Regions from separate parts of the Salicola sp. AFF1 genome, predicted to be linked through region 3. Evidence: predicted binding sites of a transcription regulator. Region 3 holds the regulator's gene; each other region holds the start of a gene.

Region 1 (7,131 bases), on a different contig from region 3:
TCGCCACGGCTGAATTCCGGGTCCCGGCGCACTCGCCGAACCTGATCGAGTCCAAGTCGCTCAAGCTGTACCTGAATTCGCTGAACGCCATGACTTTCTCGGAGTCAGAGTCCGTGCGCGCGACCCTTGAGCGGGATCTGTCCGAAGTGGCGGGAGCCGGCGTTTCCGTGGCGCTGGGGGACGTGGACGCGGAGGCTGGGCTCATGGCGCGTCCGGAAGGGGCACATCTCATTGACGATGTGGAAGGCGTGATCATGCCCGAGCATGAGCCCCTGGCGTCGTTGCGCTCGAGGGATGGCGATGTGGTGACCGAGACGCTGTGCAGTCACCTTTTGCGCAGCCTCTGCCCGGTAACGGGGCAACCGGATTGGGCCACGCTCGTGGTCCATTACACAGGTGCGCGCATCCAGCCGGAGGCGCTGTTGGGCTACATCATCAGCTACCGGCATGCGCAGGACTTCCATGAGGCTTGTGTGGAGCGGATCTTTACGGATCTGAAAAAGATCCTGACGCCGCAACGGCTGAGTGTGGGGGCCTTTTATACGCGCCGGGGTGGGCTCGATATCAATCCCTGGCGTTCCACTCATCAGGGCGATGCCCCGGCGCCCAGGCTGTTGCGCCAGTAGGGGTTATTCGTCGCGCAGGCGCCGGGCCGCCCGGTCCAGCGCCTGGATGATGTGGTCGCGCTCGCGCTCGTTGACCTTCTCGGAATCCAGGTACATTGCGAACCCGTCCCCTTCGTGTTCCAGAAAGCTCTGCTGGTCGCCCAGGTCCTGGCGCAGGTCGATGACCTGGTAGATGGGCACTGGGCGCGTGAAGCCCTTCACGGTGATTTCGCCCTTGTCCCGACACAGGATCTGGTCCTTGATCAGAGAGAAGGTTTCGTAGGAGACCAGGATCTCGCCCGGGTCCGCCAGCTCCTCCAGGCGGCTGGCCAGGTTCACTTCCTTGCCGATAATGGTGTAGTCCATCCGGTTATCCGCCCCGAAGTTGCCCACAGTGCAAAAGCCGGTACTGATGCCCATGCGGATTTCCAGGGGGGTACGGATGCCCTGGCTCTTCCACTTCTGGCGCAGCACCGTCATGTGCTTGCGCATCTCAATGGCCATGGAAACGCAGGCGAGGGTGTCTTTGCGCGGGCCCTGGCTGGTGGGGTCGCCAAAAAAGATCATGATGCTGTCGCCCACGAACTTGTCGATGGTGCCGCCGTAGCGCAGCGCGATCTGGGACATCTCCGTGAAGTAGGTGTTGAGCAGGTCCGTCAGGCCCTCGGGCTCCATCTCCTCGGACAGTTCCGTGAAGCCCCGGATATCCGAAAAGAACACCGCCAGCTTCTTGCGCTGTGTTTCCAGCTGTACATCCCGTTCGCCGGTGAAGATGGATTGCCAGACCTGGGGAGAAAGGTATTTGGCCAGCTTGTGCGAGAGTGTGATGGATTGTTCGCGCTGGTACTGGATCTGGGACTTGGCCGCCACCAGGGCGCGGGCCTGTAGGTAGGTGTAGAACGCCATAACGCAGACGTAGAACGCGGTTACAACACAGCTGACCACGTTCAGCGTTGGCGGTGCGTAGGGCTCGAAATGGGTTCCGGCCAGTGGCAGCGCGGCCGCCAAACCCACGGCCAGCGCAATCGTGTTCAGGCTCCAGGCCCTGAGCCCCCCAACGATAATGCCGCTGAAGCTGATCATTAACAGCAGCATGAGAGAAGGAATGATCGTGAAGTGGATTAAAGCCACCAATGAGCCGATCAGGAAACTGTCGAGGAGAAGGATGCGTTCCCGGACCAGTGGCGTGCGCCTGGGGAAAACCCAACGGGAGATGAAATACAGCAGGTGCGGCCACAGCAGCGACAGAGGGACGAGCCAGAGCAGGTAGGCATCAAAATGGTCGAGGGATACCCCTGTTGCAAGAATCAACGCGCCCGCCATATAGGCGAGGACCCGCGCATGATAATCCGGCATTGGCGGTATGGCGCTGGGCTTGTGCTTGGGGTCCATGGTCGTAAGACCCGATGGCATCAGGGGTACGTTCATCATCGTTCAGCGACTGCGTCCATGTTAGCAAACGGTACCAGCAAACCCGGGGACTCACAATTGACCCCTGAGCCCGGGCTGGCGGCACTGGCACAGGTTTGCCGCTCAGGCGTCTGAGCTGTTGCCGTAACGGCGTTAGTGCCTGAATACAAAGGAGTGTAGCAGTTTGGCACTGCGATTGCTTCTTACCGGAAAAGCCCGATTACCCGGCAAAAAGGGGCCAGTCATGACCACGATCAGCTTTGACAACGCATTTGGCGTTCACGATGACGCGCTTCGCCTGCGCTCCCAGCGCTCCGAGGTGCTGGCCAACAATCTCGCCAATGCCGACACGCCCGGCTATAAGGCCCGCGATTTCGACTTCCAGGCCGCCTTGCAGGACGCGCAGGGCCAGCAGGAAGGGATGGCCATGACGGTCTCGGATCCTGGGCATATGGGGGGTGCGGGCACTGGTGGCGGCAACCCGGAACTGATGTACCGCAATCCCAGCCAGCCGTCCATTGATGGCAACACCGTGGAGACCCAGACGGAGATTTCCGAGTATATGCGCAACTCCATGGAATTCCAGGCCAGCTTCCAGTTCCTGAACGGCAGTGTTAAAGGGCTCAAGAACGCAATCTCGGGGCAATAAATCATGTCACTTAATCAGGTTTTTGATATTGCGGGTTCGGCTATGTCGGCCCAGTCGATCCGGTTGAATACCACCTCCAGCAACCTGGCGAACGCGGAAACCGCCAGTTCGAGCACCGAGGAGGTGTATCGTGCTCGCAAACCCGTGTTCTCGGCGATCCAGGCTGATGCCATGGGGCCGGATGCGGGTGTGAGTGATGCGGGATTCTCGAGTGACCAGAGAGCGTCGGCCGGGGTGCGGGTGGATGGCATCGTGGAGAGCGATGTGGAGCTGGAGCAGCGTTACCAGCCGGATCATCCCAAAGCGGATGACAACGGTTACGTGTACTACCCGAATGTCAACGTGGTGGAAGAGATGGCGGATATGAAGTCGGCCTCGCGCTCTTTCCAGACCAATGTTGAGGTCATGAACACGGCCAAGAGCATGATGCAGCGTGTCATGACGCTGGGTCAGGGCCAGTAAGCGGGAACGGGGGTAACGACGATGGACGGCGTTAACAGTTCAGGCAGCTCGGCGTCCGAGATCCTCAAGGGGTATCGGAACCAGAATGAGAAGAGCGAGGGCGGCAACAAAGCCTCTGACATGGGCCGCAATGAGTTCATGGATCTCATGATGGCCCAGATGCAGAACCAGAACCCGCTGGATCCGCAGAAGAACGAAGATTTCGTGGCCCAGCTGGCCCAGTTCTCCTCGCTGGAGGAGATGCAGAGCCTCAACACCTCCGTGGAGGACGCCATGGGGCAGTTCCGTTCCACCCAGGCGTTGCAGGCTTCCGCCATGGTCGGGCAGTCGGTTCTGGTTGAGGGCAATACCGCCAACCTTGGTCCTGAGGGAGAGGTGAAGGGCGCGGTTGAGTTGCCTTCAGCAACATCGAATCTGCGCATTTCCGTCTATAACCAGTCCGGTGAACTGGTCCGCCAGATGGATAAGGGCCAGCAGGGCAGTGGCACGGTGGATTTCAGCTGGGATGGTGAGAACAGCGAGGGTGAGCTGATGGAGCCAGGTGAGTACCGGGTCAAGGCGGAAGCCCAATACGAGGGGGAAACGCAGGAGCTGGCCACCCAACTCAATGCGAACGTCGACAGCGTTTCCCTTGAGAACGGGGGTGTGACGCTGAACCTGGCCGGGCGCGGCTCGGTCTCTCTCGATCAGGTCAAACAGATCAACTGATAAACGGTAGTGGGCGAGGTTTTACATGGCGTTCAACATTGCACTCAGCGGACTCAATGCGGCCCAGACGGACCTGGACGTGAAAGGCAACAACATCGCCAACGCCAGCACCACGGGGTTCAAGCGTTCGCGCACGGAATTTGGGGATCTCTACTCCGCCGGACTGCTGAATCTCGGCAGTACCGATACGGGGGAGGGGGTCCGCGTCCAGAATACCCGCCAGCTCTTCCAGCAGGGTAACGTGACCGCGACCAGTAACGGACTGGACATGGCCATTAACGGCGAGGGCTTCTTCGTGGTCAAGGACGGAGGAGATCGTCAGTTCACCCGCGCTGGTGAATTCGGTGTTGATCAGAACGGATTCATCACCAATAACCAGGGCGCCCGGGTTCAGGGGTTCCAGCCAACGGATGAGGGGACAGTGGGCGATGTCCGTGATGACCTTAAAGTTAATACGGAGAACCTTGAGCCTAAGCGTACGACCGGGGTTGAAGCGAATCTGAATTTGGACGCCCGGGAAGGGGTGCTTGAGGAACGGTTTAACTCCTTCCAGTCCGAAGGCGACGCGACGGGACAGGTTATCGATACCTCTAATCCTACCGCTCCCAACGTCGAGGAAGGGTTGCCAGAAGAAACGTGGACAATAGAGCTTCCCGGTGGCGAAACGGAAACGGTGGAGACGGACGCTGGTCCTGCATCCAATGTCGCTGCCCAGCTCAGCCAGCAAGAAGGGCTTAGTGTTTCGGGGAGAACGGAAGCGACTCTAACCGGACTTACTGCCAATGATGACGATCAAATAACGGTTAACGGAGCGACCTACGATATTTCGGGCTCCGAAACGATTGAAACCCTGGCCCAGAAGATCAACAGCAATGCACCGCAAGGCATTACGGTTCAGCTGAATGACGCGGGTGACGAGCTGACATTGGTGGAAGAACAGGGCAGTAACATCAATGTTGGAGTGAGCGGTGGTAATGGTTCAACCATCGATGTTGGCGGGCAAACGGCAAATGATGGCACAACTCAGACGGCGGTTGGTGTTCTCGACTTCAATGTTGATGAAGGGTACGAAATAACCGATGTCAACAACGGAAACATCATTACGAACAATGAGAGCCGGGAGGAGGTGGTTCGTAACGAGTTCAATCCGGGTGATCCGAGAACCTATAACCATTCAACGTCCTCCACGGTCTACGACAGCCTGGGTAACGCGCATGAGCTTACACAGTATTTCGTGAAAGAGTCCGGCGCGAACAGCTGGAGTATGTACGCCCAGATTGATGGTCAGAACGTCGGTCCCCCCGACCCGGTAACCGGTGATCCAACCTTGGCCCGTTACGACCTGCAGTTTGATAATAGTGGTTCTCTGGATGAGGCCGCCTCGGATGAGGTGTTGATCGAGAACTGGCAGCCCGTGGATGAGAACGGCGATCCCAACGGTGCCGCTGGACCCAACCCTGGGGGCGAGACGCCCATCCCTGAGCCACCTCAGAGCTCGAACTTTGTGATTGATTACACCAACACCACTCAGGTGGGCGCGGAGTTCGCGATCAACGATCTGCAACAGGATGGCTTTGCCACGGGGCGTTTGACCGGGTTGGACGTAACCGACGACGGGGTGATCCAGGCCCGCTTCAGTAACGGGGAGTCTGAAGCCCTCGGCCAGGTAGCGTTGGCCAATTTCCGGAATAATGAGGGACTGGCACCGGTGGGCGATACTGCCTGGGTTGAGACCTTTGAATCCGGGGATGCGGTTGTCAGCCGGCCCAACACGGGGCCGCTGGGGAGCATTCAGTCCAGTTCCATTGAGGAATCCAACGTTGACCTGTCCGAGCAGCTGGTCGGCCTGATTACCGCGCAGCGGAACTTCCAGGCCAACTCCAAGACCATCGAAACCTCGGACCAGATCACCCAGACCATCATCAACCTGCGGTAAGACCGCGGATTGACGGCTGAATGAGCACAGGAGGGGGCCATGGACCGTTCGCTTTATATTGCCATGACCGGGGCCAAGCAGAACATGTACGCCCAGCAGGTCAACGCCAACAACCTGGCGAACGCGGATACCACCGGGTTCAAGCAGGACTTCGCCAATGCCCGCAGTATGCCGGTATTCGGGGAGGGCCGTCCCTCCCGCGCGTATGCCATGACGGAGAACCCCGGGGCGGATCTTGGGCACGGGCCCATGAAGGAAACCGGTCGCGAACTGGATGTGGCCATCAAGGGCGATGGTTGGTTGGCGGTTGAACCGGAGGCCGGGGATGAGGCCTTCACCCGTGCCGGTGACCTCCAGATCGGAGCCAATGGCATCATGCGCAACGGCGAGGGCATGCCGGTGCTTGGCAACGGTGGTCCGATTGCGGTGCCGCCCGCCGACAAGGTGGAGATCGGCGTGGATGGAACCGTTTCCGTTGTCCCCGCGGGCGCGCCGAGTGACCAGCTGGTGCAGGTGGATCGCCTTAAGCTGGTGAACCCGCCGGCGGAAGACATCCAGAAAAGTGACGACGGCCTGTTCCGGCTCAAACCGGAAGCGGAACAGGGTGGCCCGGTGGCGCCGGACGGCGATGTGCGCGTGGCGAGTGGCTTTCTGGAGGGCTCCAATGTTTCCGCCGTGGAATCCATGATCCAGAACCTGGAGCTGTCCCGCCAGTACGAGATGCAGGTTAAGGCCATGAAGACCGCTGACCAGAACAGCCAGAGCGTGGCACGGCTATTGCAAGACCTCTGATGGAAACGTCATGGGTGACGGCAAAGCGGCAAACCGATGCCGCTGCCCATAAGGCCTGTCACCCACGTGATCGGAGGAATGAAGCATGCATCCAGCACTTTGGGTCAGTAAAACCGGGCTTGCCGCCCAGGACAAACAACTGTCCACCATCTCCAACAACCTGGCCAATGTGAACACCAACGGGTTCAAGCGGGACAGGGCCAACTTTCAGGACCTTCTCTATCAGACAGAGCGCCAGCCAGGCGGCCTGTCCTCCCAGAACCGGGAGCTGCCTTCCGGCCTGCAACTGGGTACCGGTGTTCGGGTGGTAGCCACCACCAAGGAGCACACCCAGGGCGATATGAAAGTCACCGAGCAGTCGCTGGATATGGCCATTGATGGCAAGGGCTTCTTCCAGGTCCAGACGCCTGAGGGGGACGTTGCCTATACCCGCAATGGGGAGTTCCAGCTCAACTCGGAAGGCACGATCGTCACGCCCAATGGTAATCCCCTGCAGCCGAATATCAATGTTCCAGAGAATGCTACCCAGATCACCGTGGGGCGTGACGGAACCGTGAGCGCGAAGATTG
Region 2 (7,131 bases), on a different contig from region 3:
TTGTGGATGATCCAGTCACGGCGCTGGCGGCGCGTCATGGAGCGACGGAACACCTGGCGCACCGCCAGTTCCACGTTGCCGAAGGTGGTCAGCCAGGGCATCAGCGAATGGTTCTGGAAGACCACGGCGCGCTCCGGACCGGGCTCGGTAACCTCGCGCCCATCCAGCAGGCAACCACCCCGGTTGGCCTGCATCAGGCCAGCGACGATGTTGAGCACCGTGGATTTGCCACAGCCGGAATGGCCGATCAGGGAGATGAATTCCCCCTCGGCCACGCGCAGATTGACATCCTCCAGAGCCGTGAAGGACCCACCCTTGACGGGAAAGCCCATGCCCACGGAAGACAGTTCGAGATGGGGACGTGAATGAGTCATGGGGAAACCTCCCTCGTTCAGTGTGTAGCGCTGGCGCGCTTCCAGGAAAGCAGGCGCTGCAGCATCAGCATGCCGCGATCCAGCACCAGCCCGATCAGGCCAATCACGATCACGGCCACCATGATGCGGCCCAGTGATTCGCTGCTGCCGTTCTGGAATTCGTCCCAGACAAACTTACCCAGGCCCGGGCTCTGGGCCAGCATCTCGGCGGCGATCAGCACCATCCAGGCGATGCCCAGTGACAACCGCAATCCGGTGAAGATCATGGGAATGGCGGAGGGCAGGACCACCCGCCAGACATGGGTGAAAAAGCCCAGCCGCAGGACCCGGCTGACATTGCGCAGATCCTGGCTCACCGCGTTCACACCCATGATGGTGTTCACCAGCGTGGGCCAGAGGCTGCACAGGGCCACCGTGATCATGGAGGTCACGAAGGCCCGCGAAACCATGGGGTCCTCAACGGTGTAGGTGGCGGACACCACCAGTGTGACAATGGGCAGCCAGGCCAGCGGCGAGACCGGCTTGAAGACCTGGATAACCGGGTTCACCGCCTCGTACAGGTACCGGTTCAGCCCCACCACGATGCCCAGCGGGATGGCCAGCAGCGACGCCAGGATGAAACCGGTGAACACCGTCCCCAGGCTCGTCAGGGTCTGGTCGATGAAGGTTTCCTTGCCACTGTAGGGCCGGATGCGGACCTCCGCGTCCGGGTTACGCTCCAGGATCTGCGCATTGCGCTCCTTCTGCATTTCAATGAACTCGGCCGCCCGCTGCTGTTCCTCGACATGATCCGCCCAGAGATTGCCCGCCTGCTCCCAGACGTCGGCGGGCCCGGGCAGACTGCCCAGGGAGGTGGTCACGTTCTGTGCCGCCAGCTGCCACAGCAGCAGGAAGACGAGCACACCGAGCACGGGCATGGTGATGGAGCGCACCAAGCCCTGGGGACTGAACCCGGCCATTTGCTGTTTCACAAAGTCGGTGATCCGCGCCACCGGTGCTGTCTGTTGCATAACGCCTCCTTGGATTGATCAGGGCGTTTCGTCGCCACTGAGGCCGATATCGAAACTGTTGATGTAGGCGTTGGGCTTGCGGCCGTTGTAGGCGTGGCCATCGATGAAGTTGTCCTGCACCGGCTTGAAGCCGTCGATCTCGTCGAAATCCGGGAAATCGGAGGGCTCCATGGTGCCGTCCGCCACCAGCGAGCGCGCCGCCTTCTCGTAGACGCCGGGCTTATAGACCTCGCGCGCTTTCTCCATGTACCAGTCGTTCGACTTGTGCTCGGGGATCTGGCCCCAGCGCCGCATCTGGGTCATGAACCAGATGGCATCGCTGTAGTACGGGTAATTGGCGTTGTGGCGGAAGAAGACGTTGAAGTCCGGCTCCTTGCGCACATCGCCGGGCTCGTACTCAAAGGTCCCCGTCATGGAGTTGGCGATTACGTCTTCATCCGCTCCCACGTAACGCGAGTCCGACAGAATCTCGACCGCTTCCTCGCGGTTGGCGTTGCCGTTCTCATCCAGCCAGTGGGCGGCCCGGATCAGCGCCCGCACCACGCGCAGGTGGGTGTTCGGGTTCTCCTCGGCCCATTCACGCGTGACCCCGAATACTTTCTCCGGGTTGTACGGCCAGATGTCGTGATTGGTGACCACCGGCACCCCGATCTCCATGGCCACCGCCTGCTGGTTCCAGGGTTCGCCCACGCAGTAGCCCTGAATGGTGCCCGCCTCCATGGTGGAGGGCATCTGTGGCGGCGGGGTCACCGACAGGCGGACATCCGCGCCGCTGCGCCCGCTGTTATCCCCTTCCTCAGGGTCATAGAGACCGGGATGAAGCCCTCCAGCAGCCAACCAGTAACGGATCTCGTAGTTGTGCGTGGACAGCGGATACACCATGCCCATATCAAACGACTCGCCTTCTGAGCGGGCTTGCTCCACCACCGGTTTCAGCGCCTCGGCGCTGATGGGATGCGCAGGCTTGCCATCCTCGCGATTGGGAACATGGGGACGCATGGCCTCCCAGACGTCATTCGACACCGTGATCGCATTGCCGTTCAGATCCATACTGAACGCGGTCACGATGTCGGACGAACCACCGCCAACGCCGATGCTGGCCCCGATGGGCTGACCGGCCAGCATATGGGCGCCATCCAGCTCCCCGCGGGCAACCCGGTCCTGGAGCACGCGCCAGTTCGACTGGGCTTCCAGGTCCACGAAGAGACCCTCGTCAAAGAAAAAGTTCTTCTCTTTGGCAATGGCCAGCGGGGCCATGTCGGTCAGCTTGATGAACCCCAGCTTGAGGTCCGGCTTCTCGGCGGGCCCGATCGTTTCGGCGCCCACCGGCAGGGTACTGATCAGGCCTGCCAACAACAGTGCACCCGTACCACGCTTGATCTGCCTGTTCCCGTTCATGAGACTGTCTCCCTCTCAACAACCCAAAAAAAAGCGCCTACTCCCATCCGGGAGCAGGCGCCTTTGCCATCACACATCATTCTCTGGTGTGCAGTTCCCTCTGCACTCGGTCGCCACGCCAGTCCGTGCCATGGCGAACCGTCATCCGTTCCGTGGCCACCCTCCTGAAGCAGGAAGCGTGCCACGTTATTATGTTACTGATTCAAAAAAGATTTCCTGAAATTCTAATAGGCCTGCCCCGTTGCTGGCGAGCGATTCGGGTGCAGCACCACGGCCCTGTGCACCGGCGCGGATCAGCCGCTGCCCCCGGTGGCGATCAGGGCATCGGAAGCGACCTCGACCTGGCCTCGACCGCCCTCAACCACAAACGGCTGGCCGTGTTCGCCCTCCTCCTTGTAGTCCATGGCGGGCGCATCCAGACCCAGGCTGTGCGCCACCCGGCGGTACAGGTCGGGACGGAAGATGGCGTCCAGATCCGGTGAGCCAGACACCTGTGTCCCCTGACCGCTCAACCGCATGCGCGAGAGCAGCCACTGCGCCTGGGATAGCCAGGGGAAATTGGCGCTCTGGCGGAAAAAATGCTGCTGAACCCGGGGATGGAACAGCCACTGACCCGGAGCCCCCATGGGCTCAATGGCATGACCCAGGTAGTCCGGTTGCACCAGATGACGGTAGACCGTTTCCCGATTGGCCGGGTCATCCAGCCAGCGGCAACACCGGACCAGCGCCCGCATCAGCGCCTGGGTCTGCTCCGGGTTGGCCTCCGCCCAGTCCCGGCGCAGACCCAGGCGTTTCTCGGGGGCGTTCTGCCAGACCTGGCAGCCGGTGGCCAGGATCCGGCCAACACCGTGGTACTCCATCAGCGAGTTCCAGGGTTCCCCAACACAGGCCAGATCAACACTGCCTTCGGCCAGGGCCGTCATCATGTCCGGCGGCGGCACGGTCACCAGTTCCAGGCCTGCTCCGGGCTCAAGGCCGCCACTGGCCAGCCAGTCGAGAAGCTGGAGGTAGTGGCTGGACCAGGCGTAAACAATCCCCAGCCGCACCGGCTGGCGGCTGGACGCCACGACCCGCCCCAGCGCGCGGGCTGCCCCGGCGGGTTCGGACAGGTTGAAGCCCGTGGCATCCAGCTGCTCATGCAGGGCGCGGCTGGCCGTGATGGCATTACCGTTGCGGCTGAGCACCATGGGACTGATCACCGGGCATGGTGGCGCCCCAAGCCCCATGTTGATGGCCAGGGTCATGGGCCCCAGCATTTGCGCACCATCCAGCATGCCCACGCCAACCCGATCCCGCAGGCTGGACCACGAGGGCTGGCGGTGAAGACTGACGCTCAAGCCCTCCTGCTCAAAAAATCCCGCCTCCCGAGCCATGATCAGGGGCGCTGCATCCAGCAGCGGAATAAACCCCAGGCGGATGCCGTTGTCCGTTGCCATAATGTTCATCCCGTCACTCATCCATCGCCTCCGGGGATCCGGCACCCTCGCCGCCTTCAAGCGCCTCAATCAGCTGGCGCGCGACCTCGCTGAGTTTCTGGTTCCGGTCCATTGCCAACTTGCGCATACTGTGGAACGCCTCATCTTCGGAACATTTCTGCTTCTTCATCAGCAACCCCTTGGCCCGCTCAATGTCCTTGCGGTCCTCCAGCGCCGTTCGCGTTTCCTCAAGCTGGTTGCGCAGGGACTGGAAGGCCTCAAAGCGCGCAACCGCCACCTCCACGATCGGCTTGACCCGGTGCTGTTCCAGGCCGTCCACAATGTAGGCGCTGACGCCCGCGCTCACGGCCTGCTGGATGGTCTGGCTGTCGCTGTCGTCGCTGGCAAAGAACACCACCGGCCGGGGCGCATGCTCATTGAGCGCTGACATGGATTCGATGGTATCCCGATCCGGGGAATCCATATCGATGATCACCACATCCGGCTCCTCCTGGACCACGGCCGCCACCAGCCCGCGCGCGCTGTTGCGCTGGCCCACCACCTGGTAGCCCTCGGAGGTCAGCGCATCGCACACCATCGCTGCCCGCTCCGGTTCATTATCCACCAGCATGACTCGCACACCGTTCTGATCCGCCGACATGCTTCACCCTCAATCTCGATTCGGCCGTCCCACAGCAAAAGCCACGCCAACCCTCAGTGAAGCCCTCAAAACCGCTTCCAGAGCCCATCACTGCCCCAACACAGTGCAGCCTGCCCCGTAACGGGACACCAGCAGGCCCAACAGCCCCGGTTACAGGCCATTCAGAGCAGGCACGGGAAATGCTTGATGAAACGCAAATCTGCGTCATCACAGACAACGGGCACCGTGGCCCGGTCGCTACCCCTGTTCCGGGGATCGGCGGCCGGGCCTTTTTTATTCAGGGAGACTCCATCATGGGCTGCAAGACCACCTGCCCCTACTGCGGCGTCGGCTGCGGTGTTGAGGCCAACGCCGAGGGCGACGGCCTCGCCCCCGTGCGGGGCGACCCCGATCACCCTGCCAATGCCGGGCGGCTTTGCGTTAAGGGCTCGGCGCTGCATGAAACCCTCGGCGCCCAGGACCGCCTGACGCGGCCCCGAATCCAGGGAAAGGACACGGACTGGCAGGAAGCGATCGCCTACCTGGCCGGTGAAATGGGCCGCCTGCGGCGGGATCAGGGAGGGGAATCCATTGCTTTTTACCTCTCTGGCCAACTCCTGACCGAGGACTACTATGTGGCCAACAAGTTCGCCAAAGGCTTCATTGGTACGCCCCATGTGGATACCAACTCCCGGCTGTGCATGTCCTCCGCCGTCGCCGCCCACAAGCGCGCTTTCGGGGAGGATGCGGTGCCAGGCTGCTACGAGGACCTGGAGCTGGCTGACCTCCTGGTGCTGGCCGGAGCGAATCCCGCCTGGAACCATCCCATCCTCTACCAGCGCATGCAGAATGCGGGCGCCGATAGGCCTGACCGGCGCATGGTCGTCATCGACCCGCGCCGGACCGCTTCCTGTGACCAGGCTGACCTTCACCTTGCCCTGCGGCCGGGCACCGATGCCATCCTCTGGAATGGACTTCTCTGCTGGCTGGCCGATACCGGCACGCTGGATGAGAACTGGATCAACGCGCACTGCAACGACCCCCAGGCGTCCCTGCAGGCCGCCCGCGACAGTGCGCCGGACCCGGAAACGGTTGCGGCACGCTGTGACCTGGCCCTGGAGGATGTACGCACCTTCTTTGAATGGTTCGCGGCCACCCCGCGCACCACCAGCTTCTGGTCCCAGGGCCTGAACCAGTCCCGATCCGGGACCGACAAGGCCAACGCCATCATCAACTGCCACCTGGCTACCGGCCGCATTGGCCGCCCGGGCGCGACGCCCTTCTCCATTACCGGCCAGCCCAATGCCATGGGCGGCCGCGAGGTTGGCGGTCTTGCCAACCAGCTGGCCGCCCACATGGATTACGACACACCCAGCGCCCGGGAGGCCCTGACCCGGTTCTGGCAAGCGCCGGCCCTGCCCACGGGACCGGGCCACAAAGCCATTGACCTGTTTGAGGCTATTGAGCGCGGTGAGATCCAGTGCGTGTGGATCATGGCCACCAATCCCCTGGTCTCGCTCCCGGACCCCGAACGGGCACGCAACGCCCTGGCGCAGTGCCCGCTGGTGATCGTCTCGGACTGCGTGGCGGACACCGACACCCTGGCCCTGGCGGATGTGGCCCTGCCGGCCATGGGGTGGGCCGAGAAGGACGGTACTGTGACCAACTCGGAACGCTGTATCTCGCGCCAGCGTGGCCTGGTTCCCGCCGTGGGCGAGGCCCGCCCGGACTGGTGGATCATCAGCGCCGTAGCCCAGGCCCTGGGATTCCGGGATGCGTTCGACTACGCCGGCCCCGCCGCCATATTCCGGGAACATGCCCGTGCCTCAACCCTGTCCGGACACCCGGGACAGCAGTTCAACCTGGCGGCGCTGGCAGACATGACGGATGCGGACTATGACGCCATGGCCCCCGTCCGCTGGCCGGTCACACCCACGCACCCCAGAGGGCGTGCCCGGCTGTTCGAAGAGGGCGGCTTTGCCACCCCGGACGGACGCGCCCGCTTCATGCCCACCCAGCCGGCCAGCGGCACCACGGTTTCCCGCCCCCTGCGGGTGACCAGCGGGCGCATTCGCGACCAGTGGCATACGATGACCCGCACCGGCCGAGCCCCGCGCCTGCTCCAGCACCTGTGCGAGCCCTTCATCGAGGCAAACCCGGAGGACCTGACAGCGCACCGTATCAACAACGGCGACCTGGCCTGGCTCAGCAACGGCCAGGGCCGGTATCTGGGCCGGGCACGGGCCAGTGAGGGCATGCGGCGCGGGGAGGTCTTCATTCCCATCCACTGGAAC
Region 3 (7,131 bases):
TCTGGCCTTGAAGGGCAGCCTGACATGGCAGCCGGCGGTGACTGATGGTGTTACCGAGTTTTCAGGAACCGTGGAGGGCAGCGACCTTAAAGGGCTGGAGGCGGTAGTGGGGCAAACCAGTGTGCCGATTACCAGCAAGCGGGTAGAGGCGTCGCTTAACATGGCCTGGCCCGGCGTCCCCACGGACTTCAGCCTCTCGGAGCTGCGCGCGGCCATGGATTTCCGGTTTGAGGATGGCATCATTGATCAGGAAATCGAGGGGGCGGGCGTATTCCGGGTCTTTGGCCTTCTCAATACCGATACGCTCTGGCGGCGGCTGCAACTGGATTTCTCGGATGTCTATGAGTCCGGCATTCCGTTTGATCATATTGAAGGCGAAGCGTTGATCCATGAGGGCCGGTTGATCTTTGATCCCACTGTCGTGATCCAGGCCCCATCCGGGGGTTTCCGGATGAGTGGCGAGGCGGACCTGATCCGTGAGAGCCTCGACATGTCGCTTGTGGTGGTGCTGCCGGTTACCCAGAACCTGCCACTGGCGGCGGTGTTGTTCGGCTATGCGCCGCCCGTAGGGGGAGCACTCTTCGTGATTGACAAGGTATTTGGCGGTATCCTGAGTCGGGTAACCAGTGCCACCTACAGGGTGAAAGGCAGCTGGAACGAGCCAGAGATTGAACTTCGTAACCTGTTTGACACGGAGTCGGACCTGGAAAGCTATGAACGGCCCAAGGTGGGCGTGGAAGCCCCCGAAAGGCCCGCAGGGGAGATCAGGCGATGACGGCAGCCGTATCGGTAGCAGCGATTCAGATGGTCAGTGGCTTCGACGTGGAGCAGAATCTGGTGCGCGCACGCGAGCTTCTGGAACAGGCGGCCTCGGACGGGGCTGGCGTAGCGGTGCTTCCGGAAAACTTCGCGGCTTTCCAGAACCGTCGGCTGGCTGAGCTGGGACAGTCGGAAGCGCAGGGCGAAGACGGATCCATCCAGTCCTTTGTCAGCCGCGAGGCGGCCCGTCTGGGCCTTTGGATTGTAGCCGGTTCACTGCCCATGGGGACCCGGCCTGATGGCACCGTCGTGCCCGGGAACCGTGTCCGGGCCGCTTGCATGGTCTGGAACGACCAGGGGGAGCAGGTCGCCCGCTACGACAAGATTCATCTGTTTGATGCGCAGGTGGGCGACTCACAGGGCCGGTATCAGGAATCCGACCTGTTTGAGCCCGGCGACCAGGTGGTGACCGTGGATACGCCCGCGGGCCGGCTGGGACTCAGCATCTGCTACGATCTGCGTTTTCCGGAGCTGTACCGCCAGCTGCGCGAGGCGGGAGCGGAATGGGTGGTCGTGCCCTCGGCCTTTACTCATCGTACCGGTGAGGCGCATTGGGAGCCGCTGTTGCGTGCCCGTGCGATTGAGGATCAGGTGTGGATCTGTGCACCCAATCAGGGAGGTCAGCATGATGAGCGCCGGCGGACCTGGGGCCATTCGATGATCATTGACCCCTGGGGGCATGTGGTCGCCGAGCGCTCGGAGGATGGCCCCGGTGTGGTCAGCGCGGCGCTGGATCGCGACCAGCTGGCCAGCACGCGGAGTGCCATCCCGGTTTGGGGGCATCGGCGCCTTTAATCCAGGCGGATCCTTTCCCGGTTTTCCTTGATGGTGGCCGGCCCGATTCCGTTTACCTCTTCAAGATGCTCCGGGGTGGTGAATTCGCTTTCCCCCTCGCGCCAGTCCACGATGGCCTGAGCCTTGACGGGGCCTACGCCCTGGAGTGCCTCTGCCAGGCGGTCAGCGCTGGCGGTGTTGATGTTGACCGTTTCCGCCTTGTCCGCGGTTTCCTGGGCGATCCCCGGCATGGCAAGAAGGACGAGCGCGAGCGCCAGCACGCGGGTGCTTGCTGATAGGATTGCATTCATGGTGATGAGCTCCTGTCTGTTCCTGTTTGGATGGGCACGGAACAGTCCCGGAGAGGGCGGTAACGAGGCGAGTGAGGTGGTCCAGGCAGGCGACGTCCTTGGCACCCGCGCTGTCCCGTCCCTGCCCGTTTCCCTGGGCAACTGTCCGTCCCTGCGATCAGGCGCGTCCTGCACCGTTGTGTGTCCCTACTGGTGCTTATTTTACGCGGTGCGAGCGTGAGGCAAATAGGAAATCGCTGACCCATGCTGTAAGCGATTTCCTACAATGACTCCCCCTCATCAATGCGTTCCCTGAGGTAACGATAGAGGCGCCGGCGAGGGCTGTTGCGGTCCCCGTCGCCCGACTGCCTGGCGGCGTTGCGGATCAGCTGGCGCAGGTGCTGGCCATCGGTTTGGGGATATCGGCTCATGAACTCCGTCAGCGCCTGTTTGCCTTCGTTGAGAAGGCGCTCGCGCCAGCGTTCGGTCATGTGCAGTCGCCGGGTGTGTTCGGGGGTGCCGTGCGTCTGGCCGGCCACGGCCTGGCGCAGGGCCTGTTCGTCTTCCTCCAGAATGCGCCGGCCCAGGTAGTGGAGCTTGCGGCGTCTCGGCTCGCCATCCTGCAGGGTTCGAAGCGCCAGAAGCTCTTCAATCAGGGCTGTTGAGGCAGGCAATTGGTGAATCCGCATCTCTGGCAGCGCAGCCAGCGCTGAGGCCAGTTCCCGCAGTTCCTGCAGTTCCCGTTTGGCCTGGCTTTTGGTGGGCAGTGCTTCCGGCTGTTGCCCTGTGGTGTCAGTATCACTCATTCGTCTTCATCAAACCGGTTGTTGATCAGTTCCACCAGGGCATCCCGGGCGCTCGCTTCATCGTCGCCGTCAATGACCAGCTCGATGTCTGTGCCACAGCTGGCTGCCAGCATCATAACGGACATGATGCTTTTGGCATCCACCTCCCGGTCATCGCGGACCAGGTGGATGCTGCTGTCAAACTGTTCGGCACAGCTCACGAGTTTGGCGGCGGCGCGGGCATGCAGCCCGAGTTTGTTGATGATGGTGACGGTGTCTCGGATCATGTGCGTTTCCGCTGTTCAGGGCGTCGGTGGCGCGTCAGGCAGCTCTGTGTGTCGGACCTGGACGGTGCTGAACGCGCGCCGCAGGTGATTCGCCAGTTCTTCGGCCATATAGACTGATCGGTGCTGGCCGCCGGTACAGCCTATGGAGACGGTCATGTAGGAGCGGTTGACCGTGTGGAATGCCGGCAGCCAGCGGTCCAGAAATCCCTTGATATCACCGAGCAGGGCGTCCGTTCCGGGTTGGCCCTTGAGGTACTCGCGGATGGGGGCGTCCAGTCCGGTGTAGCTGCGGAGCGAGTCATCCCAGAAGGGATTGGGCAGGCAGCGCACATCGAAGACGAAATCGGAATCAATGGGAACGCCGTGCTTATAGCCGAAGGACTGGATCAACAGCGCCATCTGTTGTTCGTCACGCCCGACGATGCGTTCACGCACCATGTCTCGCAGTTCGTACATGGAGCGTTCAGTGGTATCGATATGCAGGTCCGCCAGTCGCGCAATCGGTTCCAGCAGGCTCTTTTCATCCTGGATCGCCTCGGAAAGGGAGCGGGCGGAGGTGCTCAGCGGATGCTTGCGCCGTGTCTGGTGGAAGCGCTGCAGCAGGATGCTGTCCGCCGCATCCAGGTAGATGATTTCCACCCTCAGCTCTGGATGCTGGAGCTGGCGGTAGAGGTTTTCAAAATCGGCGATGTCCGCGGAGAGGTTGCGCGCGTCAATGCTGACCGCGACGTCGCGTTGCTGCTCATCGGATTCCAGGGCCTTGCGTGTCAGCGGCTGGAGCAGCCCGATGGGCAGGTTGTCGATGCAGTAATAGCCAAGGTCTTCCAGTACATGCAGGGCCGTGCTTTTGCCGGAGCCCGAGCGGCCGCTTACGATGGTCAGTTTCACAGGCCGATCTCCCGCCGTGTGGGTAAGGGCGACGTTACTGGGACGCTTTTTCGCTGGCGACGATCAGGTCGTACAGTTCCTGCGAGTCCTGGCACTGGCGCAGGCGCCGGCACAGGCTGCGGTCATTGAACTTCTCGGCCAGCTGGCTGAGCAGTTCCAGGTGCTCACTGGTGGCATTCTGCGGCACCAGGAGCACGAACAGCAGGTCCACCGGTTCACTGTCGATGGCATCAAAGTTGATGGGGGCGTCCAGCGTCAGTAGCGCGCCTACTACGCGCTTACAGTCTTCCAGCCGGCAGTGCGGGATGGCGATGCCTTGCCCGATGCCGGTGCTGCCAAGACGCTCCCGTGCAACCAGATTATTGAAGATCTGGTTTTCCTCAAGCTCCGGGTAGTGCTGGGCTACTCTCTCGGCAATGGTCTCGAGGATGCGCTTCTTGCTGGTCCCCGGAACGCCACAGAGGGCCAGCTCCGGGGCAAGAATGGATTCGATGGACAGTGATGAATGGACCATGGATACCGCTTGGGATCAGCGGGTGGCCGCACCGTGCTGGCGTTCCACCTGCTTTTCCTTGTGTTTGAGAATTTGCCGGTCAAGCTTGTCCACAAGCTGATCGATCGCCGCGTACATATCGTCGTGCTGGGCCTTGGCGTTGATGTCGCCCCCGGTAACGTGGAGCGTGGCTTCGGCGGTCTGCCTTTGCTTGACCACCGACAGCGTCACCTGGGTGTTGCTGATCTGGTCCGTATGCCGTTCAAGTTTTTCCATCTTGCTCCGGACATAGTCCTTCAGGGCTTCTGTCAGCTCGATGTGGTGACCTGAAATGTTGAGTTGCATAGTCCGCTCCTGTTGTCGCTTAGGCCCGGCCACCGGAAGGTGGCCATCATACAGGCGTCAGGCCCTCTAGACGAGACGTTTGCGCTCGTTTGAGGGCGGGATGTGCATCGCCTCGCGGTATTTGGCAACCGTTCGGCGCGCCACATTGATGCCCTGGTCACTGAGTATAGTCGCTATGCGGTTGTCACTCAGCGGTTTCCGGCTTTCCTCCTCGTTGATGAGCTTGCGGATCATGGCGCGGATGGCGGTGGATGAGCATTCGCCGCCTTCGTCCGTGCTCACGTGACTGGAGAAGAAATACTTGAGCTCGTAAATGCCCCTGGGGGTATGCATGTACTTCTGGGTGGTGACACGGGAAATGGTGGACTCATGCATGTCCACAGCCTGGGCGATCTCGGAGAGGATCAGCGGCTTCATCGCTTCCTCGCCTTCCTCGAAGAACTTCTGTTGATGATCGACGATCTGGGAGGCGACTTTCAACAGCGTCTCGTTACGGCTCTGAAGACTTTTGATGAACCACTTCGCTTCCTGGAGCTGATCCTTCAGGTAGGTGTTGTCGGCGCTGGCATCGGACTGGCGGATGAGCGACGCATACAGGTTGTTCACCTGGAGCCGGGGGGCGATTTCCGGATTGAGTTCAATTTTCCAGCGTCCTTCCTGGCGGGAGACGATGACGTCCGGGACCACGTACTCCGTTTCGTCCTCACCGATGGCATCACCGGGGCGCGGGTTAAGGCTCTGGATCAGGCCCAGAACCTCCTTGAGTTGCGCTTCGCTGAGACGGCTGCGGCGCATGAGCTGGCGGTAGTCCCGGTTGCCGAGCAGCTGAATGTAATGGCTGACGACCAGCCGTGCCTGCTTGAGCCAGGGGGTGTCCGGGGGCAGCTGGTTGAGCTGGATCAGCAGGCATTCCCGCAGGTCCCGCGCGGCAACGCCGGGCGGATCAAAGTGCTGGATGCGGTGCAGGACCGCCTCGACTTCGTCCATTTCCAGCGGGTCTTCGTCGTCCGCCGCACTGAGCCCCTGGTGGATTTCTTCCAGGCCCTGGGTCAGATAGCCGGCGTTGTCGGTGGCATCAACCAGAGCATGGGCGATGACCCGGTCGCGCTCGGACATGGGAGTGAGGTTGAGTTGCCAGAGCAGGTGATCCTGAAGGGTTTCGCCGCGGCTGTTGCGGCTCTCGAAATCCATTTCGCTGCCATCGTCTTCGGGGCGTGAGGCAGCGGGAGTGGCGGGAGCGCTCTGGTAGACGTCATCCCAGGCGGTATCCACGGGCAGGTTGTCGGGGATCTCGCTGTTGTCCTGCCAGTTCTCGTTCTCCGAGCTGCTGGCGTCGGTATTGCTGGTACTCGGCTCCTCTCCCCCTTCGCCGGTGGTTTCAGCGCTTTCATGGTCGCCGTCGCCGCTGTCCGCTGCCTGATCGGCCTCAGTATCGGTGTCGGTATCCGTCTCCGCCTCGGCTTCCTCGGCGGTTTCAAGCATGGGGTTGGATTCCAGCTGTTGCTGGATTTCCTGCTGCAGGTCGAGAGTGGAGAGCTGGAGTAACCGTATTGCCTGCTGCAGCTGGGGCGTCATGGTGAGCTGTTGGCCCATCTTCAACTGCAGGGACGCTTTCATGACCATCGACTGCTTTCCCGTTCCCGATTGTCCAGCATTTAGAAACCTTAATGGGTCCTCCAGAGGACCGGCAGGGATTTTGCTTACCCCTTCTGGATCGAGTGTACAGGCGAACTGGGCAGGGCGACAACGGTTCCAGAGTGCACGTGTTACAGACGGAACTCGTCGCCCAGGTAGACTTCCTTGACCTGCTGGTTGGCAAGGATGTCCTCGGCGGTGCCGGAGGCGATGATGTGGCCTTCGCTGACGATGTAGGCGGTCTCACAGATGTCGAGCGTTTCGCGCACATTGTGGTCGGTGATCAGCACCCCAATGCCGCGGTCACGTACCTGGCGCACGATCTGCTTGATGTCGCTGACCGAGATCGGATCCACGCCAGCAAAGGGCTCATCCAGCAGGATGAAAGCCGGTTCCACGGCCAGGGCGCGGGCGATTTCGGCGCGTCGGCGCTCCCCGCCGGATAGGCTCATCCCAAGGCTGTTGCGGATGTGGCTGATGTGGAATTCACGTAACAGCGCTTCCATGCGCTCTTGCCGTTGTGCCTTCGTAAGGTCGCTGCGTGTTTGCAGGATGGCCATGAGGTTCTCCGCCACCGTCAGGCGCCGGAAGACCGAAGCCTCCTGGGGCAGATAGCCGATGCCTGCCCGGGCCCGGCCGTGCATGGGCAGGTGGGTGATGTCGCGGTTGTCGATCCGGATGCGGCCCCGGTCGTGGGGGACCAGGCCCACAATCATGTAGAAGCAGGTGGTCTTGCCGGCCCCGTTGGGCCCCAGAAGCCCCGCAATCTGGCCACTCTGGATGGCAAGGGAGACGTCCATCACCACTGGGTGGCG

The links. The regulator sigma-54, encoded in region 3, starts transcription at its own class of promoters, with help from an activator protein. The targets are predictions, from matches to a motif close to TGGCACNNNNNTTGCTNT.
Region 1: a site for sigma-54 is predicted at 2,201-2,218, ahead of flgB (flagellar basal body rod protein FlgB). Genes of this name have one in related genera too.
Region 2: a site for sigma-54 is predicted at 4,890-4,907, ahead of AC1RQI_RS12010 (ANTAR domain-containing response regulator). Genes of this name have one in related genera too.

What each region holds. Positions count from the first base shown of each region.
Region 1 covers NZ_JBXAYL010000025.1:19,825-26,955, reverse strand. Annotated here, with positions in the region: gene queF (NADPH-dependent 7-cyano-7-deazaguanine reductase QueF) at 1-626, shown strand, start outside; gene AC1RQI_RS14060 (adenylate/guanylate cyclase domain-containing protein) at 630-2,036, opposite strand; gene flgB (flagellar basal body rod protein FlgB) at 2,260-2,664, shown strand; gene flgC (flagellar basal body rod protein FlgC) at 2,668-3,126, shown strand; gene AC1RQI_RS14045 (flagellar hook assembly protein FlgD) at 3,148-3,834, shown strand; gene AC1RQI_RS14040 (flagellar hook protein FlgE) at 3,860-5,770, shown strand; gene AC1RQI_RS14035 (flagellar basal body rod protein FlgF) at 5,810-6,562, shown strand; gene flgG (flagellar basal-body rod protein FlgG) at 6,648-7,131, shown strand, end outside.
Region 2 covers NZ_JBXAYL010000017.1:43,372-50,502, reverse strand. Annotated here, with positions in the region: gene AC1RQI_RS12030 (ABC transporter ATP-binding protein) at 1-374, opposite strand, end outside; gene AC1RQI_RS12025 (ABC transporter permease) at 392-1,384, opposite strand; gene AC1RQI_RS12020 (CmpA/NrtA family ABC transporter substrate-binding protein) at 1,403-2,782, opposite strand; gene AC1RQI_RS12015 (CmpA/NrtA family ABC transporter substrate-binding protein) at 3,076-4,239, opposite strand; gene AC1RQI_RS12010 (ANTAR domain-containing response regulator) at 4,232-4,858, opposite strand; gene AC1RQI_RS12005 (nitrate reductase) at 5,038-7,131, shown strand, end outside.
Region 3 covers NZ_JBXAYL010000004.1:117,150-124,280, forward strand. Annotated here, with positions in the region: gene AC1RQI_RS04070 (YhdP family protein) at 1-775, shown strand, start outside; gene AC1RQI_RS04075 (carbon-nitrogen hydrolase family protein) at 772-1,614, shown strand; gene AC1RQI_RS04080 (ComEA family DNA-binding protein) at 1,611-1,904, opposite strand; gene yjgA (ribosome biogenesis factor YjgA) at 2,165-2,689, opposite strand; gene AC1RQI_RS04090 (HPr family phosphocarrier protein) at 2,686-2,955, opposite strand; gene rapZ (RNase adapter RapZ) at 2,971-3,843, opposite strand; gene ptsN (PTS IIA-like nitrogen regulatory protein PtsN) at 3,878-4,357, opposite strand; gene hpf (ribosome hibernation-promoting factor, HPF/YfiA family) at 4,373-4,681, opposite strand; gene AC1RQI_RS04110 (RNA polymerase factor sigma-54) at 4,748-6,298, opposite strand; gene lptB (LPS export ABC transporter ATP-binding protein) at 6,448-7,131, opposite strand, start outside.